One region of the Bacillus sp. AK031 genome, then DNA from elsewhere that is predicted to be linked to it. Evidence: predicted binding sites of a transcription regulator. Region 1 holds the regulator's gene; the other holds the start of a gene.
The links. The regulator CtsR, encoded in region 1, represses protease genes until heat stress. The targets are predictions, from matches to a motif close to ATGGTCAATAAAGGTCAAACA.
Positions count from the first base shown of each region.

Region 2: the regulator CtsR is predicted to act here: its motif matches at 2,649-2,669, upstream of clpP (ATP-dependent Clp endopeptidase proteolytic subunit ClpP).

Region 1 is NZ_CP096424.1:4,183,356-4,191,052, reverse strand. Features, by position in the region: rRNA gene M1E09_RS21440 (23S ribosomal RNA) at 1-1,338, shown strand, start outside; rRNA gene rrf (5S ribosomal RNA) at 1,424-1,540, shown strand; gene M1E09_RS21430 (CPBP family intramembrane glutamic endopeptidase) at 3,239-3,832, shown strand; gene M1E09_RS21425 (CtsR family transcriptional regulator) at 4,000-4,464, shown strand; gene M1E09_RS21420 (UvrB/UvrC motif-containing protein) at 4,480-5,022, shown strand; gene M1E09_RS21415 (protein arginine kinase) at 5,022-6,092, shown strand; gene clpC (ATP-dependent protease ATP-binding subunit ClpC) at 6,105-7,697, shown strand, end outside.
Region 2 is NZ_CP096424.1:587,743-595,439, forward strand. Features, by position in the region: gene M1E09_RS02720 (gluconeogenesis factor YvcK family protein) at 1-486, shown strand, start outside; gene whiA (DNA-binding protein WhiA) at 551-1,498, shown strand; gene M1E09_RS02730 (HPr family phosphocarrier protein) at 1,527-1,784, shown strand; gene clpP (ATP-dependent Clp endopeptidase proteolytic subunit ClpP) at 1,975-2,574, opposite strand; tRNA gene M1E09_RS02740 (tRNA-Arg) at 3,436-3,507, shown strand; gene M1E09_RS02745 (DsbA family oxidoreductase) at 3,718-4,341, shown strand; gene rpoN (RNA polymerase factor sigma-54) at 4,497-5,783, shown strand; gene M1E09_RS02755 (glutaredoxin family protein) at 5,776-6,039, shown strand; gene M1E09_RS02760 (sugar-binding transcriptional regulator) at 6,179-7,201, shown strand; gene gap (type I glyceraldehyde-3-phosphate dehydrogenase) at 7,262-7,697, shown strand, end outside.

The DNA.
Region 1 (7,697 bases):
AAGTTCCTGATTCCACACTGCCAAGAAAAGCCTCTAGCGAGGAAAAAGGTGCCCGTACCGCAAACCGACACAGGTAGGCGAGGAGAGAATCCTAAGGTGAGCGAGAGAACTCTCGTTAAGGAACTCGGCAAAATGACCCCGTAACTTCGGGAGAAGGGGTGCTCTGTTAGGGTGCAAGCCCGAGAGAGCCGCAGTGAATAGGCCCAGGCGACTGTTTAGCAAAAACACAGGTCTCTGCGAAGCCGTAAGGCGAAGTATAGGGGCTGACGCCTGCCCGGTGCTGGAAGGTTAAGGGGAGTGCTTAGCGCAAGCGAAGGTGCGAACCGAAGCCCCAGTAAACGGCGGCCGTAACTATAACGGTCCTAAGGTAGCGAAATTCCTTGTCGGGTAAGTTCCGACCCGCACGAAAGGCGCAACGATCTGGGCACTGTCTCAACGAGAGACTCGGTGAAATTATAGTACCTGTGAAGATGCAGGTTACCCGCGACAGGACGGAAAGACCCCGTGGAGCTTTACTGTAGCCTGATATTGAATTTTGGCACAGCTTGTACAGGATAGGTAGGAGCCTTGGAAACCGGAGCGCCAGCTTCGGTGGAGGCGCTGGTGGGATACTACCCTGGCTGTGTTGAACTTCTAACCCTCGCCCCTGATCGGGGTGGGAGACAGTGTCAGGTGGGCAGTTTGACTGGGGCGGTCGCCTCCTAAAGAGTAACGGAGGCGCCCAAAGGTTCCCTCAGAATGGTTGGAAATCATTCGCAGAGTGTAAAGGCACAAGGGAGCTTGACTGCGAGACCTACAAGTCGAGCAGGGACGAAAGTCGGGCTTAGTGATCCGGTGGTTCCGCATGGAAGGGCCATCGCTCAACGGATAAAAGCTACCCCGGGGATAACAGGCTTATCTCCCCCAAGAGTCCACATCGACGGGGAGGTTTGGCACCTCGATGTCGGCTCATCGCATCCTGGGGCTGTAGTCGGTCCCAAGGGTTGGGCTGTTCGCCCATTAAAGCGGTACGCGAGCTGGGTTCAGAACGTCGTGAGACAGTTCGGTCCCTATCCGTCGTGGGCGCAGGAAATTTGAGAGGAGCTGTCCTTAGTACGAGAGGACCGGGATGGACGCACCGCTGGTGTACCAGTTGTCTTGCCAAAGGCATCGCTGGGTAGCTATGTGCGGAAGGGATAAGTGCTGAAAGCATCTAAGCATGAAGCCCCCCTCGAGATGAGATTTCCCATCACTTTATGTGAGTAAGATCCCTGAAAGATGATCAGGTAGATAGGTCTGAGGTGGAAGCGTGGCGACACGTGCAGCTGACAGATACTAATCGATCGAGGACTTAACCACAATTATTGCGCGAAACTCGGAATACTTTCTTTTCTTCATAACTTTATCTAGTTTTGAGAGAACGATGTTCTTTCAATTAAATATGTCTGGTGATTAAGGCGAAGAGGTCACACCCGTTCCCATGCCGAACACGGAAGTTAAGCTCTTCAGCGCCGATGGTAGTTGGGGGATCTCCCCCTGTGAGAGTAGGACGTCGCCAGGCGAATAAAAGAGTACCCAGAGTGGTGCTCTTTTTTGTATACATAAAAATCATTCACGATTAGTTTGTCTAGTTCTGGAGATTAATCAGAAGCAGAGCTCGGGCGGGGAGGAGCAAGAAGGTCGAGGACACGAGGGAGAGAACACCGGAGTGGGCTCTGCCCAGGAGGATGTGAACGAGCGAAGCGGACGAAGAGATGCGCCGCTCATCGCCGGCCGAGCCTTCAGTGCCGATGGTAGTTGGGGACTCCCCCTGTGAGAGTAGGACGTCGCCAGGCGGATAAAAGAGTACCTTTGCCTAATGGGTTCGGATTTCGAATACACAAAACTAAATCAGCACACCAATTAGCAGTCCAGTTCGCAACTGAATTAGACTGCTTCTATTTGTTGATAAAATATAACGTTTAATAATATGAACGCTAAATCCGCACTGAATTTCGCCCCCCTTTTAACATGGTGTCATAGGTTTTTGTCAAAATGAAAATTTGCATTCTACTCGTTAGTTATACCAATTGGTGTGTTACAAACTAGCAGGAGGGTGTTGATTTTGAGAGACAGATAAATGAAGCGGACATTTTTTTCCTTAGAATAACCTCTGATTATTTAAATAATAAGGGTAGTTTTTCCCGCTATTCTGCAGAATAGGGCTGGGTTTAGGGAAATAAGGGGAATTTTTCCCCTTAAGGCAAAGTAAAATGGCCCATTTTTATGCCTTCGGAGCAAATAGAGGGAATTTTTCCCTCTATTTGCTCTATTTTTCGTGCTGTTTCCTCAATAAGAGGAATTTCTCCTCTTATTTTGGCAGCTTATTTTAGGGGGATTCTTGGATAACTGGAAATCACTACCCAGTACTTATATTTCGATAAGAAATGCTTCGAGCATGTGTCTCCATGCCCCAAGCATTTTTCTTCCGATCTTCTTGCCAAATTGCTTTTTGATTTTGGTGAGAATTACTATACAAAAAGCAATGTTAATTCATATTTTTGTATTTCAAAACAGAACCCGTTAACACGTTGAAGTGGTGCTTTTTTTTTGTATAGAAAACATGAGAATGACAATGAACGAGGCACTGTCAGATTGTCTGCAGGATTAAACATACAATAGTTGACTTTTCTCTAGTTAGTTATTAATAAGGAGTGAAATTACGCAATTGAGGCACCCCACTGGCTTTCTAATGATTGCACAAGAGAATTCCTCACCCCAACCGTTTTTTAATAAAAATTACATCTTTCAATGTCTGACTAGGAACAAAGTATAAAAAAACACCGATGTAAGCAGTGATAGTTATCTTACGAGGCAGCTGATAAGCAGCCAAAAATATTTATGAGCCTAATATCAATTATATGAGCAAATTCGACACGTTTATGAGCAAGATATTTTATTTATGAGCATAATTCTAGTTTATTGAGTCTAATTTAAAATATATGAGTATTTTTCCGTTTATTCTCCTAACGCTATCTTCATGTCAGCCTGGAGGTGAAAGCGCAGTGAGTACAGGTGTTATATGGCTTAACCACAATTAATAACCGGCGCAATTCTCACCTCACGCCCACTATTAAAAGGAGCTGTATAGCTCATGCCTTCGAGAAAAGATCCTCTTTATTCTCCAAAACCAGACAGGTTGCACCGCAAATTTCGATAGTCTTCCTTAATGCCGGCATGCTATTCTAATAAAAATAATAGAAAGAAAAGGGTATGTAACATGGAAAAAATCGTTCAAAATCCAAGTGATCTTCTATCTAAAAACGTAACGGCAGGATTCCTATCCTCCAGCTTCCTATGCATCTCAGTTATTTTTGTATTTATTGTATCGGGGATGATGGGAATTGACAGCTACCTCTCCTTTAGTTCTCCTGTAAAGATGTTTGTTTACATCGTGTGTGCTTCTGTTGCACTCGTTAGTTATGGAGCGGCACTTGCTTACATTGTCCCTTCTCACCTCATCGATGATACAAATAAGTCGTTTGCGGAATACCCTAACCATACCATATTGGCGTTTATGTTTCTTATCGTCTTATTTGAAGAACTGTTATTTAGGGGCATTATTCAAAATGCGGCATTTTTGATGCTGCAAAATGAGTGGCTGTCGATTGGTATTGGTGCACTTGCTTTTCTTTTGTTTCATGTCAGGTATTTCAAGAAGCCGGTTATGTTATTCAATATTATCTTGCCAAGTGTGGTATTTGGATGGGGTTATTCTGTAACGGATAATATACTTGTTCCGATTGCTGTGCATTTTTTCATGAATGTCACTATGACGCTGATTTTTAAATACAATTTAGTGCGTCTTAAATAGTCATCGCATACCCCAAAGGTCTACTTTTTATTACAAACATGAAAATCGATGTTTAAGAAGACCTTCAAACTGGGAAAACTTTTAAGGCAGATTAATGGATTGCAATGATAAGTTGTTCTGTTGTATAATCTTAGTCAAATATAGTCAAAGTCAAAAGAGGAGGAGGCCTGATGAGGAATATTTCCGATATCATCGAAAACTACCTTAAGAAGGTTTTTGAATCAAGCGGCAATGAGATTGTCGAGATAAAGCGCAGCGAGATTGCTGACAAATTTCAGTGTGTCCCCTCACAGATCAACTATGTGATTAATACCAGGTTTACGATTGAAAGAGGGTATATGGTAGAGAGTAAACGAGGCGGCGGCGGGTATATCCGTATTATGAAGGTACATTCGCATGATCACGCCCACCTTGTTGACCAGCTGATTTCTCTGGTGGATGCCCGGGTATCACAAAATACGGCTGAAGATTTGGTATACAGATTGGTTGAAGAAGAGGTTATTACGGTAAGAGAAGCGAAGATTATGATAAGTGTAATGGATCGTTCAGTCATTTATTTAGACTTGCCTGATAGAGATGAATTAAGGGCAAGGATGCTGAAGGCGATGCTGATTACATTAAAATATAAGTAGGAGAGGTGAGTTGAATTGGTTTGCCAGGAGTGTAATGAAAGACCTGCCACTCTCCATTTTACCAAAATCGTGAACGGCGAGAAGACAGAAGTGCATTTATGTGAAAGATGCGCCCAGGATAAAGGGGAAATGTTTATGTTCGACGGCTCTCCTGCTTTTTCTGTTAACAGCCTGCTGTCAGGTCTGCTGAACTTAAGCCCTGCAATGAAACAGCAAGAGGCGCAGATTCCCGCTCAGGAAGTATTGCAGTGCGAGAAGTGCAAATTAACCTTCCAGCAATTTATCAATGTCGGCCGTTTCGGCTGTGCCAATTGCTATGAAACATTTAAAGATGAACTCACTCCTATTCTTAGGAGAGTCCATAGCGGCAATGTGGAACATCATGGGAAAGTGCCCGAACGAATGGGCGGCACTATCCATTTGAAGAAAAAAGTAATGGAATTGAAGTCCCGGCTGCAGCAGCTGATTCAGGAGGAAGAGTTTGAAAAGGCTGCAGGTGTCAGGGATGAAATCCGCTCTCTTGAGAAAGAAATCCGCCAAGAGGGAGGAGAGAAGTAATGTCGATTGAGAAGTTTCTGAACCAGGCTGTCAGTTCATGGATGAGTGAAGACGGCCCCAATTCGGACATTGTGTTAAGCACCAGAATCAGGCTCGCCCGAAATCTTAATGACTACCTTTTTCCCACTCTTTTTTCTACGGAAGAGGCAAATGAAATAATTGGTAAGGTCAAGGAGTATATAGGTGAAGAATCAGGAGAACATGGAAATCTTGAATTTCTAAAAATGGCTGAAATGCAGCCTCTGCAAAAACGTGTGCTGATGGAGAAACACCTTATCAGCCCGAATCTGGCAGATGAATCCAGTTTCGGGGGTGTTGTTCTTTCAGAGAAGGAAGACATCAGCATAATGGTAAATGAGGAAGACCATATACGTATTCAATGCTTATTCCCGGGCTTGCAGCTCAAGGAAGCTCTGAAAAAAGCGGATGAGATTGATGACTGGCTTGAAAGCAGGCTGGATTTTGCTTTCCATGAAAAAAGCGGTTATTTAACTTCGTGTCCAACCAATGTTGGAACAGGGATGAGGGCATCAGTGATGATGCATCTGCCTGCACTGATCATCACGCAGCAGATGAACCGGATTATCCCGGCAATCAATCAATTAGGTCTGGTTGTTAGAGGAATTTACGGTGAAGGCAGCGAAGCTTTAGGTAATATCTTTCAGATTTCCAATCAGATTACCCTCGGAAAATCTGAAGAAGATATCGTGGATGATTTGACGGGCGTGGTCAAACAGATTATTGCCCAAGAACAATCAGCACGGGAAGCATTAGTGAAAACTTCGAACATACAATTAGAAGACAGAGTGTTCCGCTCTCTGGGAGTTTTGGAAAATTGCAGGGTCATAGAATCGAAAGAAGCGGCTAAATGTTTGTCGGATGTGAGATTGGGAATTGATTTGGGGTATATAGAAAACATATCCCGCAGTATATTAAATGAATTAATGATACTTACCCAGCCGGGTTTTTTACAACAATATTCAGGCGGTCCGCTCCGTCCGGATGAGAGAGACATAAGGAGAGCGGCATTTATCCGGGAACGTCTAAAACTTGAAAATAGAACGAGTTAGGAGGAGACTAATATGATGTTTGGCAGATTTACTGAAAGAGCCCAGAAGGTATTGGCTTTGGCACAGGAAGAGGCTATTCGTCTATTACACAGCAACATCGGAACAGAGCATATCCTTTTGGGACTTGTGCGTGAAGGTGAGGGAATTGCAGCGAAAGGATTGACCGCACTAGGTCTTAGCCCAGAAAAAATCCAGAAAGAAGTGGAAGGCCTGATTGGAAAAGGCAAAGAGAATTCTCAGACCATCCACTATACTCCGAGAGCCAAGAAGGTCATTGAACTTTCTATGGATGAAGCGAGAAAGCTAGGGCATTCTTACGTTGGCACAGAGCATATCCTGCTGGGGCTGATAAGAGAAGGCGAAGGTGTGGCAGCACGTGTACTGAACAACCTTGGTGTCAGTCTGAACAAAGCAAGACAACAGGTTCTTCAGTTGCTGGGCAGCAATGATTCAAACGGCCATCAGGGTGGAACAAATACAAATGCCAACACGCCAACTCTCGACAGCCTTGCCCGGGACCTCACGGCTATCGCAAGAGAAGATAGCCTTGATCCGGTCATCGGCAGAAGCAAAGAGATCCAGCGTGTCATCGAAGTATTAAGCCGCCGAACGAAAAATAATCCGGTGTTGATTGGTGAACCGGGTGTCGGTAAAACAGCGATTGCTGAAGGCCTGGCACAGCAAATTGTCCATAACGAAGTACCTGAGATCCTTCGTGACAAACGTGTCATGACACTTGATATGGGTACAGTGGTTGCAGGGACGAAATACCGCGGGGAATTTGAAGACCGCTTGAAGAAAGTGATGGATGAAATCCGCCAGGCAGGAAATATCATTCTCTTCATTGACGAGCTTCATACATTAATCGGTGCAGGTGGAGCAGAAGGCGCCATCGATGCATCCAATATCTTGAAACCGTCTCTTGCACGCGGTGAATTGCAGTGTATTGGTGCTACGACACTTGATGAGTACCGTAAGTATATCGAAAAGGATGCTGCATTGGAGAGAAGGTTCCAGCCAATCCAGGTTGATGAGCCTACGGCAGAGGAATCCGTCCAGATCCTTAAAGGCCTTCGTGACCGTTATGAAGCACATCACCGTGTATCCATCACGGATGAGGCGATTGAAGCAGCAGTTAAACTTTCAGACCGTTACATTTCAGACCGGTTCCTTCCAGATAAAGCTATCGACCTTATTGATGAATCCGGTTCTAAAGTAAGGCTCCGTTCATATACCACTCCCCCTAATCTAAAAGAGCTGGAAGTAAAGCTTGAAGAGATTAGAAAAGAGAAGGATGCAGCCGTACAAAGCCAGGAGTTCGAAAAAGCCGCTTCCCTGAGGGATACAGAACAGCGTTTGAGAGAAGAGCTTGAAGATACGAAGAAATCATGGAAAGAAAAGCAGGGTCAGGAGAACACGGAAGTCACGGTTGAAGATATCGCAAAAGTGGTATCGAGCTGGACGGGTATTCCTGTTTCCAAACTTGCGCAGACCGAAACGGATAAACTTCTGAAGCTGGAGGAAATTCTGCATTCACGTGTTATCGGCCAGGATGAAGCCGTAAAAGCCGTCTCTAAAGCGGTAAGGAGAGCAAGAGCCGGGTTG
Region 2 (7,697 bases), 700 kb from region 1:
GGCACCATTATCCCGGTATCAGAAACGATTCGGGCAATCAGGGAAGCTGATCTTATTGTGGTGGGTCCTGGGAGCTTGTATACCAGCATCCTGCCTAATCTGCTTGTCCCGGAAATCGGAAAGGAAGTCAGCAAAGCAAAGGCGCAAAAAGTGTACATTTGCAACCTGATGACCCAGGCAGGGGAAACACTTGATTTCACTGCAAGCGATCATGTAAAAGCAATCTATGATCATCTCCATGACGGGTTCATTGACACGATTATCGTCAACAATGAACAAGTTCCTCAAGAAATCGAAGCCCGCTATGAAGAAGAAAAGGCGAAACCGGTCATTTTTGACTTTGCCAGGCTGTCCGCAATGGGCTTGAACGTCATTGAAGAGGAAATCAGCTCTTACCGCGACGGCGTCATCCGCCACGATACCGGAAAAGTTGCCGAGATCATCTTTTCACTCATTGATAAACCCCATCTGAGAAGTATTGAATAGATTAAAAAGAAAAATCAGCACACCAACGAAAATAGTGCAAGCGTTTGTCTTAGGAGGTGAAGAGATGTCGTTTGCTTCAGTAACGAAAAAAGAATTAACCAACCTGGATTTGAAAGATTGCTGTTCAAAGTCAGAGTTGTCTGCCTTGATCAGGATGAACGGATCTCTTTCATTTGCCAACAGATCGCTTATTGTGAATATCCAGACGGAAAATGCCGCCATCGCAAGAAGGATCTACTCATTGATCAAAAAAAATTATGACACTCCTGTCGAGCTGCTTGTCCGCAAAAAAATGCGGCTCAAAAAGAATAATGTCTATATAGTGCGTCTTAACGAAGATACAAAAGAGATTTTGGAAGACCTCCATATCCTTGGAGAAGGTTTTACCATTATTCATAATATTTCTGCTGACTTGGTTAAGAAGAAATGCTGCAAGCGTTCCTACTTAAGGGGTGCGTTTTTAGCTGGAGGATCCGTCAATAACCCCGAAACCTCCTCTTACCACCTTGAGATATTCTCATTGTATCAAGAACATAATGAGGCGCTTTCCGACCTGATGAACAGCTTCGGATTGAACAGCAAAACATTGGAACGCAAAAAAGGATTCATCACATATCTTAAAGAGGCGGAAAAAATTACTGAATTTTTGAATGTAGTAGGGGCCCATGGTGCGCTGCTGCGGTTCGAAGATGTACGGATCGTCAGGGATATGAGAAACTCGGTCAACAGGCTGGTAAACTGTGAAACCGCGAATCTGAACAAGACGATAGGGGCTGCCCTCCGCCAGGTAGAAAATATCCGGTTTATCGAACAGACAGCCGGATTGCAGATACTTCCTGACAAGTTAAGGGAAATTGCTGAACTGAGAGTAACCTATCAGGATGTAACATTGAAAGAATTAGGGGAAATGGTTTCAGGGGGAAATATCAGTAAGTCAGGCATCAACCACAGACTTCGCAAAATAGATGAAATAGCAGACAAACTGCGTGCAGGTGAAAAAGTAAACCATTAAATATAAATGTACAAAGGGGAGAAAGAGAATGGTAGAACAAAAAGTTGAGGTAAAATTAAAAACCGGCTTGCAAGCCCGCCCGGCAGCTCTGTTTGTACAGGAAGCCAACCGATTTTCATCAGAAGTCTTCTTAGAAAGAAACGGTAAAAAAGTAAATGCCAAAAGCATCATGGGACTAATGAGCCTGGCCGTCAGCTCAGGCACTGAAATCACCCTCATTGCAGACGGCACTGATGAAAAAGAAGCAGTCAGGCAGCTGGCTGAATTTGTACAGAAAGAAAGTTAATCAAGGAACTCCGCCTTTTCATTTGAGCGGAGTTTTTTTATTGATGCTGGTTAAGCGGGGATTTTCCTGGTCTGTGCCAGGTACAAAAGGGGAGAACTATACCAGGCACCAAACCTCCAATCCACCGCTGCCAACAAGAATAGAGCACATAAAAAAGCACCTGCCAAAAGCAGGTGCTCTTCTGAATTAATTATTTCTTTTCATTCATTTCATTATTAGTGATGATACGATCGATTAAACCGTACTCAAGCGCTCTTTCAGCTGTCATGAAGTTGTCACGGTCAGTGTCTTTAGAGATCACTTCAAGCGGCTGTCCAGTGCGGTCAGAAAGGATTTGATTCAGCTTTTCACGCAAGAATAGAATGCGTTTTGCAGCGATTTCAATTTCTGTCGCCTGTCCTTGAGCGCCGCCAAGTGGCTGATGGATCATGACTTCAGCATTTGGAAGGGCAAGGCGCTTGCCTTTAGCACCTGCAGCCAGAAGGAATGCACCCATGGATGCTGCCATACCGATACAGATCGTCTGTACATCAGGCTTGATGTATTGGATTGTATCGTAGATTGCCATACCGGCTGTGATGCTTCCGCCAGGGCTGTTGATATAGATTGAAATATCTTTTTCAGGGTTTTCTGATTCAAGGAATAGCAACTGCGCTACGATAGAGTTGGCAACATTATCATCAATGCCGCTTCCCAGCATGATAACACGGTCTTTTAACAGGCGGGAGTAAATGTCATAAGCACGCTCACCGCGGTTTGTTTGTTCAATAACTGTCGGAATTAAGTTCATCTTATTTCCTCCTTCGATCAAATAATGTTATGTTGTAAACATAGAAATCTTTATGTACTGATATAATACACCAGTTGGTCAATAAAGGTCAAACAATTCACCTCAGCTAAACCTTTAATTCTCTCAACAATCCTTTCTACATGATACCCATTCATTCCTTTTTTAAAACTATGCTAAATGTGAATAAAAGATTATTGTTTGTTTTTTTATAAGTTACCTAACAAAGCATTAATGCAAAGCCAAGTACAGCGTAGTAAGTCTATTGCGTGCTTTGACCTTCTTTACAGACCGTTGAAACTCAGTGTTTAGGTTTTCATTGGGCCGATAACCCCGTTTGCGGTCCGTTGACTTTTGGTATTTAGGATTTCAATGGTCCGATAACCCCGTTTGCGGTCCATTGACTTTTGGTATTTAGGTTTTCAATGGTCCGATAACCCCGTTTGCGGTCCATTGACTTTTGGTATTTAGGTTTTCAATGGTCCGATAACCCGTTTTGCGGTCCATTGACTTCTGGTGTTTAGGTTTTCAGTGGGCCGATAAACCCGATTGCGGTCCGTTGACTTTTGGTATTTAGGTTTTCAACGGGCTGATAACCCCGTTTGCGGTCCGTTGACTTTCAACAATCAGGTTTTCAATGACCCGATAACCCCGTTTGCGGTCCGTTGACTTTCAACATTCAGTTTTTCAATGACCCGATAATCACATATGCGGTCCGTTGACTCTCGGAACACCCATTTTCCTTGTCTCTTAATATGCATTACATCAACAATGAAAAACTCTAATCCTGGCATACCCAAAACCTATTGCATTTCCCCGGTTTCTGGACTATAATAGGATATCGTACGCTTCGTCGTACAGTTTGCCCTCGTGGTGCAACGGATAGCACGTAAGATTCCGGTTCTTAAAATGGGGGTTCGATTCCCTCCGAGGGCGTTGCCAAAGGCTTCTGCGCTGATTTTCAGTGCAGGGGCCTTTTTGTTTTTGCCAGCAAGCAAATCACGTGTAAAATCCAATCACACAAACTATACTATAGGTGAATAATGATTAGGAGGGATAAATATGGTACACATCGAAATGTGGACAGATTATGCTTGACCATTCTGCTATATTGGCAAAAGGCGTCTGGAGGACGCCATTAAGCAGATTGACCACCCGGTTGAAGTCACTTACAGGTGCTTCGAACTGGATCCGGCAGCAGAGCGGGATATAAAAGAAAACATTTATGAGAAACTAGCCAAGAAATATGGCATGAGTATAGATCAAGCCAGGGCCAACACCCAAAACATGGTACAAATGGCGAAAGAGGCTGGATTGGATTATCAAATGGATACGATGATCTTAACGAATACCTTTGATGCACACCGCTTGACGATGTATGCGAAAACTCAGGGTCTGATGAAAGAGATGACAGAGCGCATTTTACGTGCGTTTTTCGTTGAATCCAAGCATATTGGGGACCATGAAACCTTGACAGAGCTGGCGGTTGAAACAGGATTGGACCGTGAGGCGGTTGAGAAGATGCTGGCAAGCGGCGAGATGGCTGATGCCGTCCGTGCTGACGAGCAGGCTGCACAGCAAATTGGCGTATCAGGTGTTCCTTTTTATTTGATCAATAAAAAGTATGCCCTTACAGGTGCCCAGCCCGCTGAGGTATTTGTTCAGGCATTGCAAAAAGTAATTGCAGAAGATCAAATCACTGTATTGAACAGCGACAGTGAAGACGGTGTTGTCTGTGATGAAAACGGCTGTGAAATCCCTAAAAAGTAAACAAAATAAAGTACCGGTCCTTGCTTTCCTGTAAATCAGGAAGCAGGGACTATTTTTTATATAACGATGAAAAACACTTCCGCCCTAGAGCCGCCTACTTATTTCCATACACGGGAGCCTCTTTCTGTTGTAAAATAAGGGGAGGAGGGATAGGAATGAAGCTCAATACCGGGTTATATCAGCGGCAATCTTTAAAATTACATATGACTCAGCAGCTGACTCAGGCGATCGAACTGCTGCAGTATTCCTCCCTGGAGCTCAATGAATATCTGGAAAGCAAGGCACTGGAGAACCCTCTTCTTCAGCTTGAACCTGTTTCTTACCAGGAGAACGATAGAGGCCGCCACCAAGGTGGAATGAGCATCGACTGGATTGAAGAAATTGCTGTCCGGGAGGCTTCTCTATGGGAACACCTGACAGCTCAGCTTGATTTGAAAGCGCTAACCCGTGAAGACCGAAACCAGTTGTCTGTGTTATTTGACAGCCTTGACGACAATGGCTATTTGCCATCCAATATAGAAAGTATTATAGGAACAAACAATCTATCAGAATACATCAAGATTCTACAAGGGTTGGACCCTGCTGGAATCGGAGCGAGAAATTTAAAGGAATGTCTGCTTCTTCAGATCGACAGGGACAGCAAAGCCCCGCCGTATACGTACAATATTATTGAACAATTTTTTGTTGATTTTTGTGAAAAGACCTGGAAAAAGATTTCGAGTGAGATGGATATTACTCTCACTGACATCCAAAAGGCGGCTGATTACGTAAAAACATTGAATCCCCGGCCGGGAGCAAGATTCTCCTCGGATCTGCCACATTATATCCGTCCTGAAATGATCGTTACCCAGACAATCGATGGGTTGGAGGTCAAATTGCTCGACGGCAGTGTGATGAAGGTACTCTACAATGATAGTTACCATGAACTGATTTCGCGGTCACAAGATAAAGAAGCCTTAAGGTACCTGCATGATAAGAAGCAGGAGTATCAATGGATTTTGAAAATGATCAATCAGCGGAAGTCAACGTTGATAAAAGTCGGGAAATGCCTGGTTGAAAAGCAGCAGGAATTTTTCAGGCGGGGCCCTAAACATCTAAGACCGTTGACATTAAAGGAAGTCGCAGACACAATAGGTGTACATGAATCGACGATAAGCAGGGCGGCCCGGGGGAAGTACATCGGGACTCCGTATGGTACCTATGAATTGAAAGCTTTATTTGTAAGCGGGGTAGGAACTGATGAGGATTCCGCATCTTCGGAAGGAATAAAGGGTGAGATCAGCCAGCTTGTAGAAGATGAAGATAAGACGAAGCCCCTGTCTGATCAGGCGATTGCCGGTCTTTTAAAAGAGAAAGGGATTAAGGTGTCAAGAAGAACAGTGGCCAAGTATCGTGACCAGCTGAATATCCCATCATCCACAAGGAGAAAAAGATATGAATGAAACACAAACACAATTGCCTCAACTAAAATTTTATACGAGAGATCAGTGCCATTTGTGTGAGGAAGCGAAACTCATGCTGAAACTGGCCCAAGATGATATCCCCTTTGTTTTACAGGAGTTTGATATCGATGAAAGTGACGAGCTCACAGAGCGGTTCGGCCTGATGATTCCAGTCGTTGAAATGGACGGGGAAATCATTCAATATGGGCAAATTGATTATTTTACTCTAAGTAAACGTTTACATCGAAAATTCTGAGTTTTTACAGTTGAATTTTGTTTCATCCCTTGCTAAACTAAGCTTGAAAGCAGGGATGAATTTTTTTTGCAGGAAGTGGGACACAATATGTCTTATAGGGACATATAAAGTCCAACTAATCATTTTAAGGAGCTTTTAGATGGAATCAATCATTGATATTCAAAAAAGATTATTACCGGACCTGCTCCAGGTTATGCAAAAAAGACATCAAATCTTGAAATCGGTACGATTAATGCAGCCGGTTGGAAGAAGAAGTCTCGCTCATTCACTCGGGATGACGGAAAGAGTCCTGAGAAGTGAAGTGGAGTTCCTTAAAGAACAGGATCTGATTGAAATTAAGTCATCAGGGATGATGATCACTGATGAAGGGGAACGGCTTCTGACCAAGACGGCGGACATGATGAGAGAGATAACGGGAATCGATTCGATGGAAAAAGAATTGAAGAAGTTACTCAATCTTCATGAAATTGTCATCGTACCGGGGAATAGTGATGAGTCCCCCTGGGTAAAAGAAGAGTTAGGAAGATCGGCAGCATCGCGTATGAAAGACCTTCTATCTGGAGATAATATCATCGCGGTAACCGGAGGGTCGACGATGGCGGCTGTTGCTGAAAAACTGACACCGGATTTTACCAAAAGCAAGGTGTTGTTCGTTCCGGCACGGGGCGGTATCGGTGAAGATGTCAAAAATCAGGCCAATACCATTTGTGCAAAAATGGCGGAAAGGACAGGCAAGAGGCATCGTGTCCTCTATGTTCCTGACCAGGTCAGCACCGAAGTTTACAAATCTTTTATCAAAGAGCCTGACATCAAGGAAGTGTTGAGCCTGATCACTTCAGCCAACATTGTCCTTCACGGGATCGGCGATGCAGTCACAATGGCTGAACGGCGCAAAACCAGTGAAAAGGTTCTTGATAAGATTCATGCGGGAAATGCAGTCGGAGAAGCATTTGGCTATTATTTTAACGAAAATGGCGAAGTCGTACATAAAGTGACGACTGTAGGCCTTCAGCGTGAAGATCTCAGAAATAAAGCGAATGTAGTCGCTGTCGCAGGCGGCCATTCAAAGGCGAAAGCCATTCGCGCCTATTTCAGGAGCGTGCCCCATTCGACTATTTTGATCACGGATGAAGGTGCGGCAAAAGAGCTTTTAAAAGGGTAAGACCTTTTGAAATATATTTTTTTAGGATTATCCTTAACCAATTAAAGGAGGAAATTATTCATGACAGTAAAAGTTGGTATTAACGGATTTGGACGTATCGGACGCGTAGTATTCCGCGCAGCATTAAAAAACGACAACGTTGAGGTAGTGGCAGTTAACGATTTGACTGATGCAAATATGCTTGCTCACCTTTTACAATATGACAGCGTACACGGAAAGCTTGACCAAGAGGTATCTGTAGACGGAGATTACCTTGTTGTCGGCGGCAAAAAGGTAAAAGTATTAGCTGAACGCGACCCTGCTCAACTTGGCTGGGGAGATCTTGGAGTGGACGTAGTAGTTGAATCCACTGGCCGTTTCACAAAGCGTGCAGACGCAGCGAAACACTTGGAAGCAGGCGCGAAGAAAGTCATCATCTCTGCTCCGGCATCTGATGAAGATATCACAATCGTTATGGGTGTTAACGAAGACAAGTACGATGCAGGGAGCCATGACG